One region of the Streptomyces sp. CAU 1734 genome, then DNA from elsewhere that is predicted to be linked to it. Evidence: riboswitches for the same ligand, from Rfam matches in the RefSeq annotation. Region 1 holds a riboswitch; the other holds the start of a gene.
The links. A riboswitch is a leader RNA that binds a small molecule or an ion and turns the genes downstream of it on or off. The one in region 1 is predicted to bind cyclic di-AMP.
Positions count from the first base shown of each region.

Region 2: it holds a riboswitch for cyclic di-AMP, as region 1 does, so the genes downstream of both, AAFN69_RS03635 (M23 family metallopeptidase) here and AAFN69_RS20705 (transglycosylase family protein) in region 1, are expected to answer to the same signal.

Region 1 covers NZ_JBDQQP010000010.1:183,733-189,067, reverse strand. The annotation lists gene eno (phosphopyruvate hydratase) at 1-530, opposite strand, end outside; gene AAFN69_RS20705 (transglycosylase family protein) at 1,116-1,829, opposite strand; cyclic di-AMP (ydaO/yuaA leader) riboswitch at 1,833-2,005, opposite strand; gene AAFN69_RS20700 (transglycosylase family protein) at 2,294-3,208, opposite strand; gene AAFN69_RS20695 (cytochrome P450) at 3,368-4,879, opposite strand; gene AAFN69_RS20690 (nucleoside triphosphate pyrophosphohydrolase) at 4,910-5,335, opposite strand, start outside.
Region 2 covers NZ_JBDQQP010000001.1:858,441-863,775, forward strand. The annotation lists gene AAFN69_RS03615 (DUF6596 domain-containing protein) at 1-337, shown strand, start outside; gene AAFN69_RS03620 (TipAS antibiotic-recognition domain-containing protein) at 396-1,145, shown strand; tRNA gene AAFN69_RS03625 (tRNA-Met) at 1,303-1,376, shown strand; gene AAFN69_RS03630 (PP2C family protein-serine/threonine phosphatase) at 1,611-2,690, shown strand; cyclic di-AMP (ydaO/yuaA leader) riboswitch at 2,978-3,134, shown strand; gene AAFN69_RS03635 (M23 family metallopeptidase) at 3,146-4,183, shown strand; gene AAFN69_RS03640 (PrsW family intramembrane metalloprotease) at 4,434-5,335, opposite strand, start outside.

The DNA of each region.
Region 1 (5,335 bases):
AAGGACTCCGCGCCGATCGGGGCGATCATGAACTCCTGGATGTCCACATTGGAGTCGGCGTGCGAGCCGCCGTTCAGGATGTTCATCATCGGAACGGGCAGCAGGTGCGCGTTCGGGCCGCCGAGGTAGCGGAAGAGCGGCAGGTCGGACGCCTCGGAGGCGGCGTGCGCCACGGCGAGCGAGACGCCGAGGATGGCGTTGGCGCCGAGCGAGGACTTGTCCGGGGTGGCGTCCAGGTCGAACATCGCCTGGTCGATCAGGCGCTGCTCGGTGGCGTCGTAGCCGACCAGCTCGGGGCCGATCTGCTCGATGACGGCGAGAACGGCCTTCTCGACGCCCTTGCCCTGGTAGCGGTTGGGGTCGCCGTCACGAAGCTCAAGGGCCTCGAACGCTCCGGTGGAGGCACCGGACGGAACGGCGGCACGGCCGGTGCTTCCGTCGTCGAGGCCAACCTCGACCTCGACCGTGGGATTGCCTCGGGAGTCCAGGATTTCCCGGGCTACGACGACGTCGATGGACGGCACGAGCATCTCCTTCTGGGATGTGACGCATGGGGTGCAGGGTCTCTTGGCCTTGCGGCAAGAGCCTATCCGGCGGCCGGGGGTCTCCTCGCGGATGCCCGCCCCCTGGGACGAAAAAGCCGGTGCCATCCGCGCGGTCCGGGACAAACAACCCCGCACCTACCAGGGGGTAACGAAAAGAACCCCGGGCCCGGCGCGGACAGGGGGAGTGCGCCGGGCCGGGGTGGCCCCTGGGTCCGGCCCCCGCGCGCGGGGGCCGGGTGCCGGGGTCCGTCCGGGCCGCCCTGCGCCGTTCGGGGCGCGGCACGGCCGGACGGACGCCCGGGGTGGGTACGGACCCGGGGTGCGGTCCCGGGGCGCGGTCCCGGTGGGGGTACGGGACAGCGGATCCGGGTGCGGTCCCCGTCGGGTACGGGACGGGCGGGGCCGGTTGTACGGGTGTGGCCGGTGGGGGCGGCCGGTGCGCGGGGCCGGTGGGGGGACGGCCGGTGCGCGGACGCGGTGCGGCCCGCGGGCCCGGTTCGGCCGGCACCGGAGCCGTGGGGGCGCGGTGCGGGCCGGAGCCGGGCGGTGGTGCGGGCCGCCCCGGGAGGGTCAGCTCAGGTCGAGCTGCTGGCCCGGGTAGATGACGTCCGCGTTGTCCACGATGTCCTTGTTGAGCTCGAAGAGCTTCGCCCAGCCGCCGTCGACCTTCTCGGCCGCGGCGATGCTGCTGAGGGTGTCGCCGGACTTGACCTCGTACTCGCCGTCGCCCTTCTCGAAGCCCTTGGCCGCGGGACGCTCGGAGCGGGTGGTCGGGGCCTCGGCGCGCTGCTGCGGCTGGGCCTGGCGCTCCTGCTTCGGCTGGGCGGCCTGCGGCTGCTCCTGCTTCGGCTGGGCCGGCTGCTGCTTCGGCTGCTCCTGCTTGGGCTGCTCGGCGGCGCCGCCGCCGTACGGGGTGTTCGAGAGGCCCACGCCACAGGACGGCCAGGCGCCCTTGCCCTGGCCCGCGAGGACCTTCTCGGCGATCTCGATCTGCTGGGACTTGCTGGCCTGGTTGGCCTGCGCCGCGTACTTGGTGCCGCCGAAGGCGGCCCAGGTGGAGGACGAGAACTGGAGGCCGCCGTAGTAGCCGTTGCCGGTGTTGATGGACCAGTTGCCGCCGGACTCGCACTGCGCGACCTTGTCCCACTCGGCGGCGGTGGCGGCCGAGGCCGAGGTGGCGCCGATCAGCGGGGCGGCGACGGCAGCGCCGGTGACACCGGCGAAGGCGACGAGGCGGACGGCCCTGGACGGACGGCGGTGCTTGCCCTTGCTGGAAAACAGCATGGTGGATCTCCTCACCGACGCCTGCGAGGTGAGCTGTCGGGTTCGGGCCAATGAGTGCCCGGCCGTGCGTCCTTGCGCACGGCTCCACCCCAAGCCGGTGATCCGCCATTCGTCCTGAACGGCGGGGCCGGCACTTACCTTGGGTCCCCCGCTCCTGCCTTCGGCGCTCTCGCGTCGAGTACTCCCCCCGACCGACGGCAGGATTCGGCGTGACGGTCAGCGGTGCCCGCGATGGCGAGCGGTCAGACCGTAATCACAGGGCTCCCCGATGTTCAAAGAGGGAACATCGGGGAGAAAACGCCCATCCCGCCCCTGACCCGATCCATGTTTCCCCAGGTCGGGGGCGGAATCTCCGATTCCGGTGGGCGGGCCGTGCCACTTACCGCAAAGAGACCCTTGTCTCACTTCGGCAAATATGGACAAAATCCCGCGAACCACACCGGTTTCCGGCCCTGCCCCGGGCCCTACTTCGGGTCGAGGGCCAGGCTCTGACCAGGGTGGATGAGGTCGGGGTCGGCGCCGACCTCCTCGCGGTTGGCCTCATAGAGGCCGGTCCACCCCTCGTCGAGCTTCTGCTCCTGCGCGATGGCCCAGAGGCTGTCCCCCGGGCGGACGGTGTAGGTGCCCGGCTCGGCGTCGGCGCCGTCGACGCCCTTGACGACCTCCACCTTCTTCTCCCCGGCGGCGGTGTCCGCCACGGGGGACCGGCCGCCCGAGTCGCCGCGCGAGACATGGCCGGGCTCGGAGCCCCGGGCCGGGCCCGGGCCCGCCGTGCCGTCGCTCTTCGGCTCACCGGTCCCGGTGGGCGCCGCGGACTTCTCCGGGCCGGAGGCCGGCGACTCCGTCGCGGGCTCGCCCCGGTGCTTGCCCGCGCTGGTCCCGGCCCCCGGGCCGGCGCCCTTCGGCGTGCCGGCGGACGGCTCGGCCGCGGTGGATCTACCGGCGGGGGTTTCGGCGGACTTCGGCTCGGCGGCCGGCTTCGGCGCGGACTTCGGCTTGCCGGCCGCGGGGGCCTTGTCCGGCTTCGCCGCATCCGTGCCGGTGGAACCGGTGCCGTTTCCGGCCGGGGCGCCGTCGGTCAGACCCGCTATGCCGGCACAGGAGGCCCATGCCTTGACGCCCTGGGCGGCGAGCACCTTCTCCGCCACGATGATCTGCTGCGAGCGGCTGGCGAGGTCGGCGCGCGAGGCGTACTCCGTACCGCCGTGCGCCTCCCAGGCGGCCTGGGAGAGCTGAAGCCCTCCGTAGTAGCCGTTGCCGGTGTCGGCGCTCCAGCTGCCACCGCTCTCGCACTCGGCGATCCGGTCCCAGGTGGAGGACTCGACGGCGGAGGCGGAACCCGCGCCCAGCAAGGGGATCGCGATGGCCGATCCCGTCACGCCCGCAGCGACGACGAGAGCGGGGGCCTGACGCGGTCGCCGATGACGGCCATTCCCGGAGAGCATGTGATTGCCTTTCACCAGACTGCTTGAGTCCGGGTGAACGTAGCCGCACTCGAACGTGAGTCACAAGTCGGTGCAGCGGAGATCACACGCAGATCACAGATGTGACGGCGCATCAGTTTTCACCGGAGTGAACTCCACCGGAAGGGTGCGCAGTCCACGCATAATCAGGCCACCGCGCCAGCGCAAATCGGCCGGATCGGCGGCCAGTCGCAGGTCAGGCAAGTCGCGGAAGAGAGTGGCGAGGGCGGTCCCGCCCTCCAGCCGGGCGAGCGGCGCACCGAGGCAGTAGTGGATGCCGTGCCCGTATCCGAGGTGTTGATTGTCGCGGCGGGAAAGATTGAGAACATCCGGCTCGGGGAAGCGTTCCGGGTCGCGATCGGCGGCGGCGAGCACGACGAGAACCGGATCGCCGGCCGCGATCCGCTGCCCGCCGATGGTCAGTCCGGTGGTGGCGAACCGCCAGGTGGCCATCTCCACCGGACCGTCGTGGCGGAGCAGTTCCTCCACCGCGGTGTCCACCGCCGCACTGTCGCCGGCGTCCACCGCGCTCTGGAAAAGGGTGCGCTGAGCGGGGTTGCGGAGCAGGGAGTACGTCCCGTTTCCCACGAGATTGACGGTCGTCTCGAAACCGGCGAAAAGCAGGATGAAGGCCATGGCGGCGGCCTCGTTCTCGGTGAGGTGCTCACCGTGGTCGCTCGCCCGGATGAGACCGGAGATCAGATCGTCGCCGAGGTCGCCGCGCTTGCGGTGGATCAGCTCCAGCAGATAGCCGCGCATCTTCTTCACCGAGCGGGCGACCCCGCCGCGCGGACCGCCGCCGTGCCGGATCATCATCCCGGCCCAGTCGCGGAAGTCGTCCTGGTCCTCGGGCGGTACACCGAGCAGATCGCAGATGGCGTAGATGGGCAGCGGGAAGGCGAAGTCGTGGATCAGATCCGCCTCCCCCTTCGCGGCGAACCCCGCGATGAGGCGGTCGGTCAGTTCCTGTACGCGGGGGGCGAACTCGGCCACCCGGCGCGGGGTGAACGCCTTGGAGACCAGCCGCCGCAGCCGGGTGTGGTCGGGCGGGTCGATATTGAGCAGATGCGTCATCAGCTCGGCCTTGCGCTCGCCGGGGATGCCGGTCTTGCCCCTGGCATGGGCGGGTTCGGCGTGGTTGGCCGGGTTCTTGCTGAGCCGCTGGTCGGCGAGGGCCTGTCGGGCGTCGTCGTAACGGGTGATCAGCCATGCCTCCACGCCGCTGGGCAGCCGGGTGCGGTGGACCGGGGCGTGCTCGCGCAGCCGGGCGTACGCGGGGTACGGGTCGGTCGCGAACTCCCAGGTGAAGAGCTCGGGGGCGGGGGCGGGGTTATGTCCGGGGGCGGGGTTGTGTCCGGGGTCGGGGCCGTGGACCGGGTCGGGGTCGTGGACCGGGTCGGGGCCGGATCCTTGTCCGGGGCGGGATCCGGGCGCGGGCGCGGGATCGGGTCCTTGGCCGGGCGCGGGATCGGGCGCGGGATCGGGCGCGGGCCGGCTCATCGGGCACCCGGGGGCCGCCGGGCCCGTCGGGTTCGTCGGCCCGGGGGCCTCGGGGGTTCCGGGCACGGGGGCGGTGCTGTCACTCACCCCCTGACGTTATCCGGCCGAAGCCGCGGCCTAACGCGCGGCCGGGTGCCCCTCAGCCGTACGGATCGCGTCGCGATAGGCACGGGCGGCGGCGCGCAGAGCCGCCTCCGGGTCCGTGCCGGATTCCTCGGCGCGGACGGCGAGGGCGAGCAGTTCATACCCGAGACCGTCACCGGACGGCAGCGGGACGTCGAGACCGGCGGACCGGACCCGGGACGCCAGCTTCGCCGCCAGGGCGAGGCCGGGCTGGCCGAGCGGGACGCCGTCCGTCACCGAGTCGCGCTGCTTCTCGGTCGCCTTGGTGCGGAGCCAGTGCTCCTTGACCTCCTCCGGGGTCTCGGCGGTCTCGTCGCCGAAGACATGGGGGTGGCGGTGGATCAGCTTCTCCACGATCGTCGCGGCGACATCGTCGATGGAGAACGGCTCCTCGCCGTTCTCGTCGCCCTCCTGGGCGAT
Region 2 (5,335 bases), on a different contig from region 1:
CGACGAGGCCGCGACCGCCGCCGCCACCGACTGGCCGCAGATCCTCGCCCTCTACGACCTGCTCGTACGGATGGCTCCGGACGACCCGATGGCGGAGCTGAGCCGGGCGGTGGCCGTGGCGATGGTGCACGGGCCCGAGGCGGCGCTCGCCGAGACCGACCGGCTCGCGGAGCGGCTGGCCGGGCACCACCGGCTGGACGCGGTCCGGGCCCATCTGCTGGAGCGGGCCGGCGACCGGGCGGGCGCGCGATCCGCGTACCAGCTGGCGGCCGAGCGCACGCTCAGCATCCCCGAGGCCCGCTATCTGCGCCGGAAGGCGGCCCGTCTGCTGCCCTGACGGCCGGTGCGCGCCCGTCCTTGACCTTGACGCAGCGTCAAGATCTACCGTTCGGGACATGGAGTGGTCGATCCAGGAAATCGCGCGCCGGGCCGGTACGACGAGCCGCACCCTGCGTCACTACGGCGAGCTGGGTCTGCTGCGGCCCAGCCGGGTGGGGGCCAACGGCTATCGCTACTACGGCCCCCGTGAGCTGATACGGCTCCAGCGGATTCTGCTGCTGCGCGAGCTCGGGCTCGGACTGCCCGCCATCGCCGAGGTGCTGGCCGGCCAGCGGGACACCGCTGCCGCGCTCCGCGTCCATCTGAAGCTGCTCGAACAGGAGCGCGAAAGAGTGGGCCGGCAGATCGCCTCGGTGCGGACCACTCTCCGGAAGACCGAGCGAGGGGAAGAACTCATGGCCGAGGAAGTGTTCGACGGCTTCGACCACACACCGTACGAACAGGAGGTGACCGAGCGCTGGGGGCGGGACGCGTATCGGCGCGGTGACCAGTGGTGGCGTGCGCTCGGCGAGCGGGAGCGGCGGGAGTATCTGGAGGAGCAGACCGCCATCGCCCGGGACTTCGCCCGGCTGCTGCGGGAGGGCGGGGCGCCGGACGGCGCGCCGGCCCAGGAACTCGCCCGGCGGCAGTACGTCTGGCTCTCCGCGGTGGAGGCGCCGGGCCGGTGCCGGTTCATCGGCATCGGCGAGATGTACGTGGCCGACGAGCGGTTCACCGAGGTCTACGACCGGCACGGCGAGGGGACGGCGGTGTTCATCCGCGATGCGATGCGGGTGTACGGGGAGACGCAGCTCTCGGACGAGTGAGCCGCGGCGGACGCGGGCCGCCCTCGGTGACGGGCCCGCGTCCGCCCTCGCCCACCGCTCGCCCGTTCCCCGCGCGGCCGGATTTCCGGCGATTCCGCGGCCCCCGCGGAAAGTGGCGTGGATCTTGCTTCGGATGGCGTAAGGTTGTGTTCAACGGCGCGGGGTGGAGCAGCTCGGTAGCTCGCTGGGCTCATAACCCAGAGGTCGCAGGTTCAAATCCTGTCCCCGCTACTGAAGATCACGGCCCGGTACTCATCACCTGAGTACCGGGCCGTGGTCATTTTGCGCTGCCCGTTCGCCTCCGTTCGCCCGGTTGGACGGCGGTGGCTCGCCACTCCGCCCCGTTCCCGCCAGCCTGGAGGGGGCGCGGGAACCGTGTCCGCAGCCGTGGGCGGACCGGTCAGGAGAGCAGCCTTGGGGAGCGAGGAGCAGCCGGGGGGAGTCGGCGCCCGCCGATTCGTCCGTATGCTGCCCGCGCTGATGATCATCGGCGCTGTCTGTTTCGACGCCCTGACCCCGCCGATGTTCACCGCGGCGCCCATGTTCACGGCGGCCCCGCTGATCGCCGCCCCCTTCTTCTCCTGGCGCACCACCCTCTTCACCGGTATCGCCTCGACCCTGGGCGTGGTCGGCCTGCACGGGCTCAAGGACTCGGTCGCCGAGCCGACGACCTATACCGAGCTGGTGACCGTGATCACCGTCTCGGGTCTCGCGCTGCTGATCAACCGGGTCATCCGGCGCAGCAGCGAACGGCTCGCCTCCGCCCGGGTCATCGCCGAGGCCGCCCAGCGCGCCGTACTGCCCACCCCCGCCGAGCGGATCGGGGGCCTGCGGATCGCCGCACGGTACGAGGCCGCCGTCGCCGACGCCTTCATCGGCGGGGACCTCTTCGCCGTACAGGACACACCCCATGGCGTACGGCTGGTCGTCGGGGATGTGCGCGGCAAGGGACTCGGCGCGGTCGAGGCGGTGGCCATCGCGATCGGCGCCTTCCGGGAGGCGGCCGAACAGGAGAGATCGCTGGAGGGGGTCACCGAGCGGCTGGAACGCGCGCTCAACCGGGAGGCGCGCCGCCGGGACACCCTGGACGCCTTCGAGGCGTTCACCACCGCCGTGCTCGCCGAGATCCCGCGCGGTGCCGGGATCGTCCGGATGGTCAACCGGGGCCATCCGGCACCGCTGATGCTGTACGAGGACGGCGTACTCGGCTCTCTGGAACCGGCCGAGTACGCGCTCCCGCTCTCCATGGGGGAGCTGGGGAACCGGCCCGACCGGGCGCAGGAGTATCCGCTGCCGCCCGGGGCCACCCTGCTCATCTACACCGATGGGCTCTCCGAGGCGCGGGATGCCCGGGGGGTGTTCTACGAGCCCGGCGAATGGCTCGCCGGCCGTGTCTTCCCGGGGCCGGGCGAGTTGCTGGACGCCCTGGTCGACGATGTCCGCAGGCATTCGGGCGGCGGGACCACCGACGACATGGCACTGCTCGCGGTGGCCCGTCCCGGCGAGGGGCGGGCGGATGCGGAGCCGCCCCCCGGCCCGCCGTGACGACCGGTCGGCCGTGAAGCCCCGGCCCGCCGCGACGCCGCGCCGGCCGGAACCACCGCGAATACGTTGCGTAGCCGGAGTGCACCCCTCTGATAACAATTGATATGCCGTCAGATCTGATGGGTTTACGGGCGGCCGTTCAAGTCGCCCGACTCCGGACGCTTGTGTCCCGTTAAGTCCATGGCAAAGAGATTAAAGATCACTCGGAAAAACTTGGAATACGACTGGAGTCTCTATTAACGTTCGATAACGCAGCGCGGTCGTCACAGTCGTCGTCAGGGCGGCGCCGCGCGCACGCGCCGAATCCCGCAAGGGAACCGGGGACCCACCAATTGGGGTGAATCGGGCTTCATTTGCCGCGCAGTTCGCGGTGTGTGAGGCCGGTAGGAGACCTTCCTGCTCCGAACCCGTCAGCTAACCCGGTAGGCGAGAAGGAAGGAAAGGAGCACGCCTCAGTGGCGTCCAACACCCCTGCCCCGGAAGCGCCGTTCAAATCCGGTGTCTTCAGCCAAGACGGGGCCGAACGGTCCGTCGGCGAGTGGAACCCCACGGCGGAGACCGTCCGTCCGGTGCGCGGCCGTCACCGGCACCGCGTGCTCAAGCAGCGCGGCGGATTCGCCCGCAGCTCCACGGTGCTCGGCGTCGGCGTGATCGCGGCGGTCGGCGCGGGCGGCATCGCCACCGCGCAGAGCAAGCCCGCCGTGTCGATATCGCTCCCCGACTCGATCGCCGACTCCCTTCCCGACGTCGGTTCCCTCATGGACGACGGCGGCTCGGCCGACGAGACCTCCGCTCTCACCGCCATGGGTGCCACCGAGGAGATCGGCGCGGCCACCCAGCCCGGCACGGGTGAGGCGCTCCGCTCCCGGATCCTCCAGCAGGCCGAGCAGCAGCAGGCCGAGGCGGAGGCGGTCGCCAGGGCCGCCGCCGAGAACGCCGCAGCCGCGAAGGCCGCCGCCGCCGCGAAGAAGGCCGAGGCCAAGGCGGAGGCGGAAGCGAAGGCCAAGAAGAAGGCCGAAGCCGAGGCGAAGGCCAAGAAGAAGGCCGAGGCGGAGGCCAAGGCCAAGGAGAAGGAGAAGGCCAAGCTCGCGAAGGGCTTCGTCCTCCCCACCTCCTCGTACACGATCACCGCCACCTTCGGCCAGAGCGGCCCGATGTGGTCCTCCGGCTACCACACCGGCCTGGACATGGCGGCTCCGACCGGTACCCCGGCGAAGGCCGTCACCAGCGGCACCATCAAGTCGGCCGGCTGGCACAGCTCGTACGGCTACAACATCGTGCTCAAGCTGTCGAACGGCACCGAGGTGATGTACGCACACCTCTCCTCGATGTCGGTGAGCGCGGGCCAGAAGGTCGGCGCGGGCGAGACCATCGGACGCGTCGGCTCGACCGGCAATTCGTCCGGCTCGCACCTCCACCTGGAGGTCAAGACCGGTGGCGGCTCGGCCGTCGACCCGCTGTCCTGGATGCGGAGCAACGGCCTCAACCCCTGACCGTCCCGCGCACCACCGCCCGTCCCCGCGGGACCGGCCGGCCGGCCGGTCCTCACGGCACCGCCCGGTGCCGGAATCGCGATCGGCCGGCGGGTGTCCGCGGCAGCCCCGCGCTCGCCGTGGTCACGGCGGTGCGGGCCCTTTCACCCCGGCAGTCCTGGCGAGCACCCCCCGCCGTCAGGGCTGCCGGTCTTTTCGCGCCCGCACCGCCGGCACTTCCCCCGCTCCCGCCCTGCCGGGCCCGCCGCCCTCAGACGCGGTAGGGGTTGGGTATCTCGTAATCCCGGTGCGGCGGCGGCACCCGCACCCGGCCGGTGACGCGCGCCGCGTAGGTCAGTGCCGGGGAGGCCACCGCCTTCCGCTGCCACATGTGGTGCAGCAGCTCCTGCTCCCGCGCCGTGAAGTCCGGACCGGCCGCTTCCCTGGCCGCGCGGTGACGGAGAAACGCCAGCGCGGTGGCGAACCGCTGGTACTCGGCGACCGGATGGACCGCCGCCGGGCCGTGCATCCGCCGGGCGAAGTCCTTGGCCGTGTTCCGCGCCCTCATCGAGGACAGCGCCTGCGGCTCGGACGGGGCGAGCCAGCCCGCCGCCGCATAGGCGGGCAGGGTGACGGCCAGGGTGTGCAGCTCGCGCTGCCGGGCCCAGATGGCGAGCCAGGTCAGCAGTACGAAGGCGGGGATCATGACGAACGCGTACACCAGCAGGAAGCCCCACGGCCCGAGGTAGGACGCCGAGCCGTTCCACAGGGCGTGCATCACCATGGAGAGCAGCAGACCCAGCACCGGCAGCGCGATCCGGCGGATCCGCTGCCGCCGGCGGGCGGCGAGCGCGGCGAGCCCGAATCCGATGCCGGTGAGCACGGTGAAGACCGGGTGGGCGAACGGCGACATGACGATGCGTACGAAGAAGGTCGCGGCCGTCGTCGAGGAGAGACCCGAGTACCCGAGTGTCTGGTCCTCGTCGAAGGCCGTGCCCAGATAGAGGATGTTCTCGGTGAAGGCGAAGCCGATCGCGGTGAATCCCGCGATCACCACTCCGTCCACGATGCCGGTGAAGTCCCTCCGGCGGAAGAGGAAGATCAGCAGTACGGCGGCGGCCTTGGCGGTCTCCTCCACCACGGGCGCGATGACCGTGGCGCCGAGACTGTGCG